DNA from 3 places in the Rothia sp. 11254D007BW genome. Region 2 is predicted to be linked to each of the others. Evidence: predicted binding sites of a transcription regulator. Region 2 holds the regulator's gene; each other region holds the start of a gene.
What was found. Region 2 encodes LexA, which represses DNA repair genes until DNA is damaged. Its sites were predicted from a motif close to TCGAACANNTGTTCGA; they were not measured.

Region 1 (3,275 bases), 370 kb from region 2:
GGCGCCCGCCAGGGAGATGGCCTCGTGGGCGTCGTTAATCAGGTGCACCTGGTTGATGAGGTGGGTTGAGATGAGCACGATGGGGCGGTCGTAGTCCTGGAAGCCGGGGCCGGAACCGCCGGTCAGACCGGTGTTAGAGGCCTGGGGAATTACCATGAGGTTGTGGTCGACGCAGACCTGGAGCGCCTTCCACATCTGTACCAGGGTGGTGGGGCGGAGGACGGCAAGCAGGGGGCCGCCGCCGAAGCGGTAGCCCTTGCTGTAGGGCATGGTCGCGTGCTCTGCGGTGAGCACATGGTCGGCGCCCACAATATCCTTGAATGCCGCGAGGGCCTGCTGATGGGCTCCTGAGTTTGCTGGGGAGGTCATCTCACATCTTTCTGTCGAGTGTTAGTGCTTCTACTTTGATTCTATTACCAACCCCGCTCCTTCCACGAAGGCAGCTGGGGGCGTTCCTTGCCCAGGGTGGTGGAGTCGCCGTGGCCCGGCAGCACCAGGGTGCTATCGTCAAAGCGGCCGAAGATGCGCTCTGAAACATCGGCAAAGAGCTGCTCAAAATCCTGGGGAGAGTTGGTCTTGCCCACCCCGCCCGGGAAGAGCGAATCCCCGGTGAACAGCAGAGCCCGCTTACCGGCGTCCGCACCCTCAGATGCCCGCAGGGCCAGGGCAATTGAACCCGGGGTATGCCCGCGCAGGGCAATCACCTCAAGCTCAATACCGGCTAGGGTCAGGCGCTCGCCGCCCACCAGGCGTTCTTCAACCTCTACGCCTTCCTGCTCGGCGATAGCCTCAGCATCGGGGGCGCCGCAGTAGGTTGCCGGGTCCCAAGCTTCAACAGCATCGGACAGGGCGCGGATATGGTCCCAGTGGGAATGGGTGGTCACCAGGGTGCGGACGACGCCTCCCGTCTGGCCATGGGCAGCGGGGGAGTCGGCGGCGGCAGCCTGCTGAGCGAAGGTATTGATGGTGGGAAAATCGTCCGCGGCGTCAATCAGCACCTGCCCACCGCTTGCCCGGTGGGTCAGCAGGTAGACGTTGTTTTCCATCTCCGATACCGCAATGGACCGCACGGTCAGGGCATCGGACTCAAAAATCAGGGTATTGGCTAGGTCACTCATGGCCCCATTCTAGGCCTTCATTCCGCCTTTGTACCATGCCCTGCCCGTTTTAAGCCCTCAGAATGAGCAGGAGGCGGTACAAACCGGGAGGGGGAGACGCTTTCATCGGCCACTCAAAGACTATAGAATATATCTTCGAAACAATCTCTTAGATAGGTGACTCATGGCAGGCTCAGCCACACAACCCACCGGCAACGACCTCACCCATATCCGTGTGCAGGGTGCCCGCGAAAACAACCTCAAAAACGTCGACCTCGACATCCCCCGCGACGCCATGGTCGTCTTTACCGGCCTCTCCGGGTCGGGCAAATCCTCCCTTGCCTTCGACACCATCTTCGCCGAGGGCCAGCGCCGCTACGTCGAATCCCTCTCCTCCTACGCCCGCATGTTCCTGGGCCAGGTCGACAAACCCGACGTTGACTTCATCGAGGGCCTTTCACCGGCCGTCTCCATCGACCAGAAATCTACCTCTAAGAACCCGCGTTCAACCGTCGGCACCATCACCGAAATCTACGACTACATGCGCCTACTCTGGGCGCGCGTGGGCCACCCCCACTGCCCCGAATGCGGCGAGGAAATCTCCAAGCAGTCCCCCCAACAAATCGTTGATACCCTCATGGACTACCCCGAGAAAACCCGCCTTCAGGTGCTCGCCCCCGTCGTCTCAGCCCGCAAGGGCGAGTTCGTCGACCTCTTCAAAGAACTCTCCACCGCCGGCTACGCCCGCGCCCGCGTGGACGGCGAGGTCATCCAGCTCACCGACCCGCCCAAGCTTGAAAAGCAGTACAAACACACCATCGAGGTAGTCGTTGACCGTATCGCCATCAAGGAGAGCGTCCACCAGCGCCTGACCGACTCCGTCGAAACCGCGCTTGGGCTCGCCGACGGCAAAGTACTCATCGACTTCGTGGACGAGGACGCCGACGCCCCGTGCCGCACCCGCTCCTTCAGCGAAAACCTGGCCTGCCCCAACGGTCACCCCCTGGCCGTCACCGAGGTAGAACCCCGCGCCTTCTCCTTTAACTCGCCCTTTGGCGCCTGCGCCGCCTGCGACGGCATCGGCTCCACCCTTGAAGTAGACACCGACCTGATCGTGCCCAACCCCGACCTCTCCCTGGCCGAGGGAGCCGTCGCCCCCTGGGCCACCGGCAAGGCAACCAGCGAATACTGGCTGCGCCTGCTCGCCGGTCTGGCCGACGAACTCGACTTCGACCTCGCCACCCCCTTCAAAGACCTTCCCGCCAAGGTCAAAAAAGCTATCCTGAACGGCAAAGACTACAAGGTCACCGTCGCCTACAAAAACCGCTTCGGCCGCGAACGCCGCTACACCTCCGGCTTCGAGGGCGCCAGCGCCTACATCAAACGCAAGTACGAAGAAACCGAATCAGACTGGTCAAAAGACCGCTACGAACAGTACATGCGAAAGGTCGCCTGCACCTCCTGCAACGGCGCCCGCCTCAACCCCACCATCCTGGCCGTCACCGTCGGCGGCAAGTCGATTGCCGACGTCACCGACATGCCTATGCGCGAAGCACTCACCTTCATGCGCTCGCTGACCCTGAGTGAGCGCGAGGCTAAGATTGCTGAGCTGGTGCTCAAAGAAATTGATGCCCGCCTGCAGTTCCTGCTTGATGTGGGCCTGGACTACCTGAACCTGGCACGCTCAGCGGGTACCCTCTCGGGTGGCGAGGCCCAGCGTATCCGCCTGGCAACCCAGATTGGCTCCGGCCTGGTGGGCGTGCTCTACGTGCTGGACGAACCCTCCATCGGCCTGCACCAGCGCGATAACCGCCGACTGATTGAAACCCTCACCAAGCTGCGCGATATGGGCAACACCCTCATCGTGGTGGAGCACGACGAAGACACAATGAAGGAAGCCGACTGGATCGTGGACGTCGGCCCCGGCGCTGGTGAGCACGGCGGCCAGATCGTGCACTCGGGTACTTTCGCTGAACTCCTTGAGAATAAAAACTCCGTGACAGGTGACTACATGGCCGGACGCCGCGCCATCACGGTGCCCGCCACCCGCCGTCCGGTTGACCCCAAGCGCACCATCAAGGTTATTGGGGCCCGCGAAAACAACCTCAAGAACGTAGATGTCGAGTTCCCCCTGGGCGTGCTCACCGCCGTCACCGGCGTCTCCGGTTCGGGCAAGTC
Region 2 (3,275 bases):
GCCCAGATGTTTTCGGGGGTCAGACCGTGCCCCAGGTAGTCTGCGAGTTCCGCTCTGAGGGTATCGAACTCGCGGTCGGGGTAGCGATTCAGGGTTACGGCGGCCTCTGCTACATCGCGCGTGATGGCATCGATAACTTCTTGCGGCATGGGGTGGGTGTTCTCGTTAACGTTGAGGGTTACCGGAACATCAATCATGGGTGCGCCGTAGGGTGAACGGCCCCGCAAATCTTCGCGCAGGGGCAGGGCTTCGAGTGCTGTGGTAGTTTCGGTCACTCCCCTAGTGTAGCGACCTAGCCCCGTACGCTGCATTCTTGTTTCGCAGTCTGGCATAGGGTACCGCTCTTTTTCTTACTGTGACTGAGTGTAGACAGGCACCTCAAGAACCTGACCGGGAACCAGCTGTGCGCTGGTGAGGTCGTTAATCTGCATGATGCGATTGATGACATCGCGATTATCTTCACCGGGTGCCACATCTGCTGCGATGGTCCAGAGAGTATCGCCGTGCACAACGGTGACCGTTTGGCTAGCCGGAACGACAGGTTCAACAGTGGCACTCTTGGCTTCGCCGGGTGCAAGGAAAGTCAGGGCACCGAGAACCACAAGAGCCACGAGGGTGAGTAGGGGCAGACCCCTAAAAACCAGGCGCCCCCGGCGGGTCAGACGGATTTTCCCACGCCCCGTCTTCGCTTTCTGAGGCGGTTCTACTACCGCGCTAGGCCGCTGAGCCGGGGTAGAAGCAGCAGGGTGGGAAGACAGATTCCGTAGGGGAGCTACAGGTGCGGGACGCGCAGACACAGGTGCCGCAAAACGAATGCGGTACTGGGGTTGCCGCAGTGCCCCGGCCGATGCGGGCACCTGCGGGTGCTGACGGACGGTAAAAGTAGCAGCCTGATCAAGGGGCTTCTTCAAAGAAGTACGAGCCATAAACTCGGGCAAGGCGATGGTGCTCATAAGTCTTTCTCCTGATTCACGCTCAAACATTCAACCAATAGTCGAATCTTTGTTCTAAAAATTCTTCGTATCTATGTTCTATCAGAAAAATCGAACATAGTCGAGAAAAATTAGAACAAATGTTTGAATAACCTGTTTGCTTGACATAGTCTTAGAAGACCACTTGATAGTGAACACCGGGTGGCTGACATTTTAAGAACCAACAGAGACGAGATACCGTGAGCGAACGAACTCCGCAGACTCCGGCAAGCCCGCCCCACAAGGGCTCTCGCCCCCTCACTGCCCGCCAGAAAAAAATTTTGAGCGCCATTTCCAGCGCTATTGATGAGCACGGCTACCCGCCGTCTATGCGTGAAATCGGTGACCTTGTTGGTCTCGCTTCACTCTCATCTGTTACCCATCAGCTCTCTCGCCTCGAAGAGATGGGCTATATTAGGCGCGACCCCAAGCGTCCTCGCGCCATTGAGGTTCTCACCGGCGAGACCTCCCCCGAAGAAGTAAAGCCTGAAACCAGCGTCATCACGCTGCCGATTGTGCCTACCTTCGCGCAGACCGACGATAACCTCGCTACTGTTCCCCTGGTGGGCCGTATTGCTGCGGGCTCACCCATTGCCGCTGAGCAGGCAATTGAAGACGTCATGACGCTCCCCCGCCAGCTCGTAGGTCAGGGCGACCTCTTTATGCTGCGAGTCAAGGGCGACTCCATGGTCGATGCTGCGATTTGCGACGGCGACTGGGTCGTAGTGCGTGCCCAGAACACCGCCCAGAACGGTGACATCGTCGCGGCCCTGCTCGACGACGAGGCCACCGTTAAGACCTTCCGCCAGCGCGATGGTCACACCTGGCTACTGCCCCAGAACACCCAGTACGAGCCCATCCTGGGCGATAAAGCCACCATCATGGGTAAGGTCGTCTCCGTACTGCGCAGTCTCTAAGACCTAGTCTCTCACTAGTCGATTGACTGTTTGAGGCGCTCGAGCGCTCCCAGTACAACGTCCTTGCGGGTTGTTGTCCAGAAGGGCGGAAGGGACTTCACCAGGTAGGAACCGTAGCGCTGAGTAGCGATGCGGGAGTCAAGGACGGCCACAACTCCCCTGTCACCGACCGATCGCACCAGGCGGCCAGCACCCTGGGCCATGCGCACCGCCGCGTGGTAGGCAGAAACAGCCATAAAGCCATTACCGCCAGCAGCTGCTACCGCCCGGGTGCGAGCCTGCGACAGCGGATCGTCGGGGCGGGGGAAGGGAATGCGGTCCATCATGACCAGGCGGCAGGAGTCGCCAGGAACGTCCACGCCCTGCCAGAGACTCATGGTGCCGAAAAGACAGGAATCGGTGTCCTCGGTGAACTCCTGCACCAGGGCGCGCAGAGACGACTCCCCCTGCAGAAGAATGTTCAGGTCGGTGCGTTCCCGCACGTACTCGGCAGCCAGCTCGGCCCCGCGCTTAGAGGAAAAGAGCCCCAGTGCGCCGCCACCCGAGGCAGTCACGAGCTCAACGATACGGTCCAGCTGCTCTACCGAAACTCCCCTCCCAGGTTTAGGCAGGTCAGAGGCTAGATACAGCACGCCCTGCTTGGGGTAGTTAAAGGGTGAGCCCACGTCGATACCGTCCCAGCGCGGAGCGTCCTTACCCATCAGCCCCAGAGCACCAGCAGCGGCATCAAAACTTTCTCCCACCGTCAGCGTCGCAGATGTCAGCACCACGGTGCGGTTTTCGAAAAGCCCCTCTCGCAGGTAACCGGCAACCGAGATAGGTGCGATGTTCAGGGTGGCGGGGTCATCGTCAGCTGCCGCCACATACCCCCTACCGGGCTCCCAAGAGCCGGTACGAGAAACCCAGATGACCTGATAAAGCGGGTCAGCGGTCAACATCTTCTCGGAGGTTTCGTGTACTTCGGTCAGGGCCGCACGGGCCATCTGACGTCCGGCGTCGCCGTCCTTATCCCCGCCCTTGGTGTCGGTCAGGGCCTGGCGGGCAGCATCGCGCACCCGCTCCATAGCAGCTGCCACCCGGTCGGGTAGTCCCTTGGGCATCATCTCAGCAGGCACCCCGTTGAGTGAGTCATCGAGGGCGAGCGCTGCCTGCTCCAGTGCCTTATGATCAGCATCCGTATGGCGTTTGAGGCTGCGGGCAACCTTGGTAATAGCGGCCGGTGATAGTGCCCCGGTGACGGCACCGGTGACGCGGTCAGCCAGTTCGTGGGCCTCGTCGATGATGGCGATGTCGTGGTCGGGTAGCACCGCAGCGCCCTCAAAGGCGTTGATAGCGAGAAGGGCGTGGTTGGTAATGACGATATCTGATTCAGCTGCTCTGGTTCGGG
Region 3 (3,275 bases), 760 kb from region 2:
CTTGCTGGAAGAAGCCTGGGCACAAGGGCTAAGGTAAGGGGTATGACGAACCAAGCGAACGAAACCGCCCCTCACTCCCACACCGGAGAAGCCCACAACATGGGCGGAGCCTACCAGGAAAAACTCAACCGCCTCCGCGCCTCCGTCCTCGGTGCTAACGACGGCATTGTCTCTGTCGCCGCCACCGTTGTTGGTGTTGCCGGTGCAAACACCAGCACTTCAACCATTGGTGTTGCCGCCGCTGCTGCTGTTGTCGGTGGTGCTATCTCCATGGCCCTGGGCGAGTTCGTCTCGGTCTCGTCCCAGGTGGATAGCCAGGAAGCCCTAATCGCCAAGGAAAAGGCTGAGCTGCGTGACATGCCCGAGTACGAGCTCGATGAGCTGACCGAGATTCTTGAAGAGCGCGGCATCTCACCCGAAACCGCCCGCAAGGCGGCTATCGAGATGACCGAGAAGAACGCCCTCAAGACCCACCTGCACTTTGAGCTAGGTATCGACGATGAGGATATCCCCTCCCCCTGGTCTGCTGCCTTCGCTTCGGCCGGTTCCTTCCTGGTGGGTGCCCTGCTCCCGACCCTGCTGATTCTGCTCTTCCCCGAGTCGATTCGTATTCCGGTGACCTTCGCCGGCGTGCTCGTTGCCCTGGCAATCACCGGTACCCTGGGCGCTAAGTGGGGCGGCTCCCCGCACTACGGCAAGGCCGCCCTGCGCGTCGTCATCGGTGGCGCCCTAGCCCTGGCCGTCACCTTCGGTGTTGGCTCCCTGCTGGGGGCAACCGGCGTGGTCTAGGCCAACGAGGCTGACGACCTCCCAGCTGAAGGCGGGGCCGGCGTCCTTACCGCAGGACGCCGGTCGCGGCGCTAGCTCGGTGCGGCGGGCGGTCACGACCCAGAAACGGCCGTCGCGGTGGGAGACATGGGCGGCGTGCAGGTCGGGTTCGGTGGCGGTCATTTCACTGGGGTTGAGGTCGTCGGGGCTTACCTGCTCACCGGCGTCCGTAAGGAGGGTGCGGACGGCTACCTCGGCTACCTGCTCAATGGGGGAGTGGGAGGAGCGCCCGCGCAGCCCGGTGAGTTCTACCCGGCCCTGCTGGGCACCCTGGGCTAAGGTCAGGGCCTGTTCGAAGGTTAGGCGCCCGTAGGTGTAGCCGGTGGGCAGGCTGATGGCGACCGGGGCGAAGCGGTGCCCACCGGTGTGGGAGCACTCCCAGACGCTGCCGTCCGCGAGTTGTTCGGATACAAAGGACGCAATGGGTCGGCCGCGTACCGCGCAGCAGCGGTCGCGCTTAGAGTGAGTGCAGACAAGGGTGAGTGTTTCACGTGAAACAACCGCACCGGGTATATTTTCGGGGGTTTCGAGGGGAAGGGAGAGCAAATCCTCCGCACCGGTTACCTCAAACGAGTAGAGCCTGGCGGGTGAAAAATCCCTACCCCCGGTAACCGCAAGAAAGGCGCGGCGGCGGGCGCCGACGTCCTTAACCTTCTGCCCCTCACGACCGGGCTGCCGAATCAGCAGCAGGCGGGCACCCACCTGCGCCATCTTCTCTTTAAGGGCGGCTGAGAGTTCTGCCCCAAAGACGGTTCCATCGAGAATATCGCGGCCCCAGCCGCCGGGGTGCTCCAGCAGAACCCAGAGCGTCTCGCGGGCAGCGGTGCCCGGTAGGTTCTCATCAACCGGCAGGGAGCAGGAATCGGCAGGAATAACGGGTGCGGTAGGGCTAGTCATGGGCATAAGTGTACGCCAGCGCGGGCTTCAAGGGGGCGGCGAAAGTGCATCATATCGCCGAGAGTGCGCACGACTGCTGCACGCTCAGCGATATGCCGCACGCTCACGCGGGTCAGGGCTGCTGGCAAAATATTGTTTAATCTATAGAATAAATATTCGTACAACATTCGAAACTTTGTACTATATTTAAGGCATGAAAGCCATAGTTGTAGGCCAGCTACACCCGGGGGTGCCCTGGCCTCTCCCTACCAGCCCCACCCGAATTCCTGCGGGCTTCCCGTCCCCTGCCCAGGACTACTCAGCTACCCACATTGACCTTAATGAGGTGCTTATTGCCGATCGCAACTGCACCTACATTCTGAGAGTGAGCGGGTCTTCAATGATCGACGCGGGCATCGCAGACGGTGACGAAATTATTGTGGATCGCTCCCGCCAACCCGTTGAGGGGTCAGTTGTGGTGGCAGCTATCGACGGCGAATTTACTGTCAAACGTTTTCACATTGACCGCTACGGCGCCGGGTGGCTCCTGCCCGAAAACCCCGCCTACCCACCCATCCCCATCCCTGCTGAATCGGAGTTCATGATTTTTGGGGTGGTCACCCGCTGCCTTCACAGGGTGTAGCTGTGACTAGGCGACAGGTAGTGCACGTTGATATCAACTCCTGCTACGTTTCGTGCGAACGTATCTTTGACCCCTCGCTCATGGGGCGGCCGGTAGTGGTGCTCTCTAATAATGACGGCTGCGTGGTTGCCCTCTCGGCAGAAGCGAAAGCCCTGGGGTACACCATGGGTATGCCCTGGTTTCAGATAGAGCACAGGGCTCGCGTGCAGGGGGTTATTGCCCGATCTTCCAACTACGAGCTTTACGGCGAAATTTCTGCCCGGGTGATGCGGGTACTCGCTTCACAGGCGGCCGAATTTGAGCAGTACTCCATCGACGAGGCTTTCCTGACTGTGCCGATTGAGCCCGCTGCTGCCCGTACCTATGCCCGAAGCATCAAAGACCAGCTGCTACGCGGCGTGGGGGTGCCAGTCTGCGTGGGGGTTGCCCCTACAAAAACCCTCGCCAAACTCGCCAATAAAACCGCCAAAAAGATTCCCACCTTGGCGGGGGTGTGCGTGTGGGGTTGTTTGCCCTTGGAACGTAAGGACGCCCTGCTGGCGGCTTTGCCGGTATCTGAGGTGTGGGGAGTGGGGCGGCGAACTACGCAGAAACTTGCGGCTCTAGGTATTACCTCGATTGCCGATTTGGCGGCAGCGCGACCCGACGTGATTCGAAAAAAGTTCTCGGTGGTTCTGATGCGCACAGTTTTGGAATTACAAGAAATTCCGGCGTGCGAGCTGGAAGAGCAGCGCCGCTTTAAAGACCAGCTCATCTACTCGAGGGCCTTCTCCCGACCCGTATCTGACGCAGATTCTTTACGCCAGGTACTCAGTATTTACGCACAGAAAGCTGCTGCCCGACTAGCCCGCCACGGCCAACTAGCCGGCCTACTCACCGCCTTCTGTGGAACCGCCGTTTTCAGCTCTGGGCAGCAGCATCACCCCGC

Region 1: the regulator LexA is predicted to act here: its motif matches at 1,242-1,257, upstream of uvrA (excinuclease ABC subunit UvrA).
Region 3: the regulator LexA is predicted to act here: its motif matches at 1,870-1,885, upstream of ACEE43_RS08575 (LexA family protein).

Annotation. Positions count from the first base shown of each region.
Region 1 covers NZ_JBPWPK010000001.1:787,599-790,873, reverse strand. The annotation lists gene dld (D-lactate dehydrogenase) at 1-369, opposite strand, end outside; gene ACEE43_RS03595 (MBL fold metallo-hydrolase) at 414-1,118, opposite strand; gene uvrA (excinuclease ABC subunit UvrA) at 1,282-3,275, shown strand, end outside.
Region 2 covers NZ_JBPWPK010000001.1:1,153,939-1,157,213, forward strand. The annotation lists gene ACEE43_RS05140 (histidinol-phosphate transaminase) at 1-275, opposite strand, end outside; gene ACEE43_RS05145 (LysM peptidoglycan-binding domain-containing protein) at 351-953, opposite strand; gene lexA (transcriptional repressor LexA) at 1,172-1,888, shown strand; gene ACEE43_RS05155 (ATP-dependent DNA helicase) at 1,903-3,275, opposite strand, start outside.
Region 3 covers NZ_JBPWPK010000001.1:1,914,620-1,917,894, forward strand. The annotation lists gene ACEE43_RS08565 (VIT1/CCC1 transporter family protein) at 43-789, shown strand; gene ACEE43_RS08570 (sucrase ferredoxin) at 730-1,725, opposite strand; gene ACEE43_RS08575 (LexA family protein) at 1,919-2,347, shown strand; gene ACEE43_RS08580 (Y-family DNA polymerase) at 2,350-3,275, shown strand, end outside.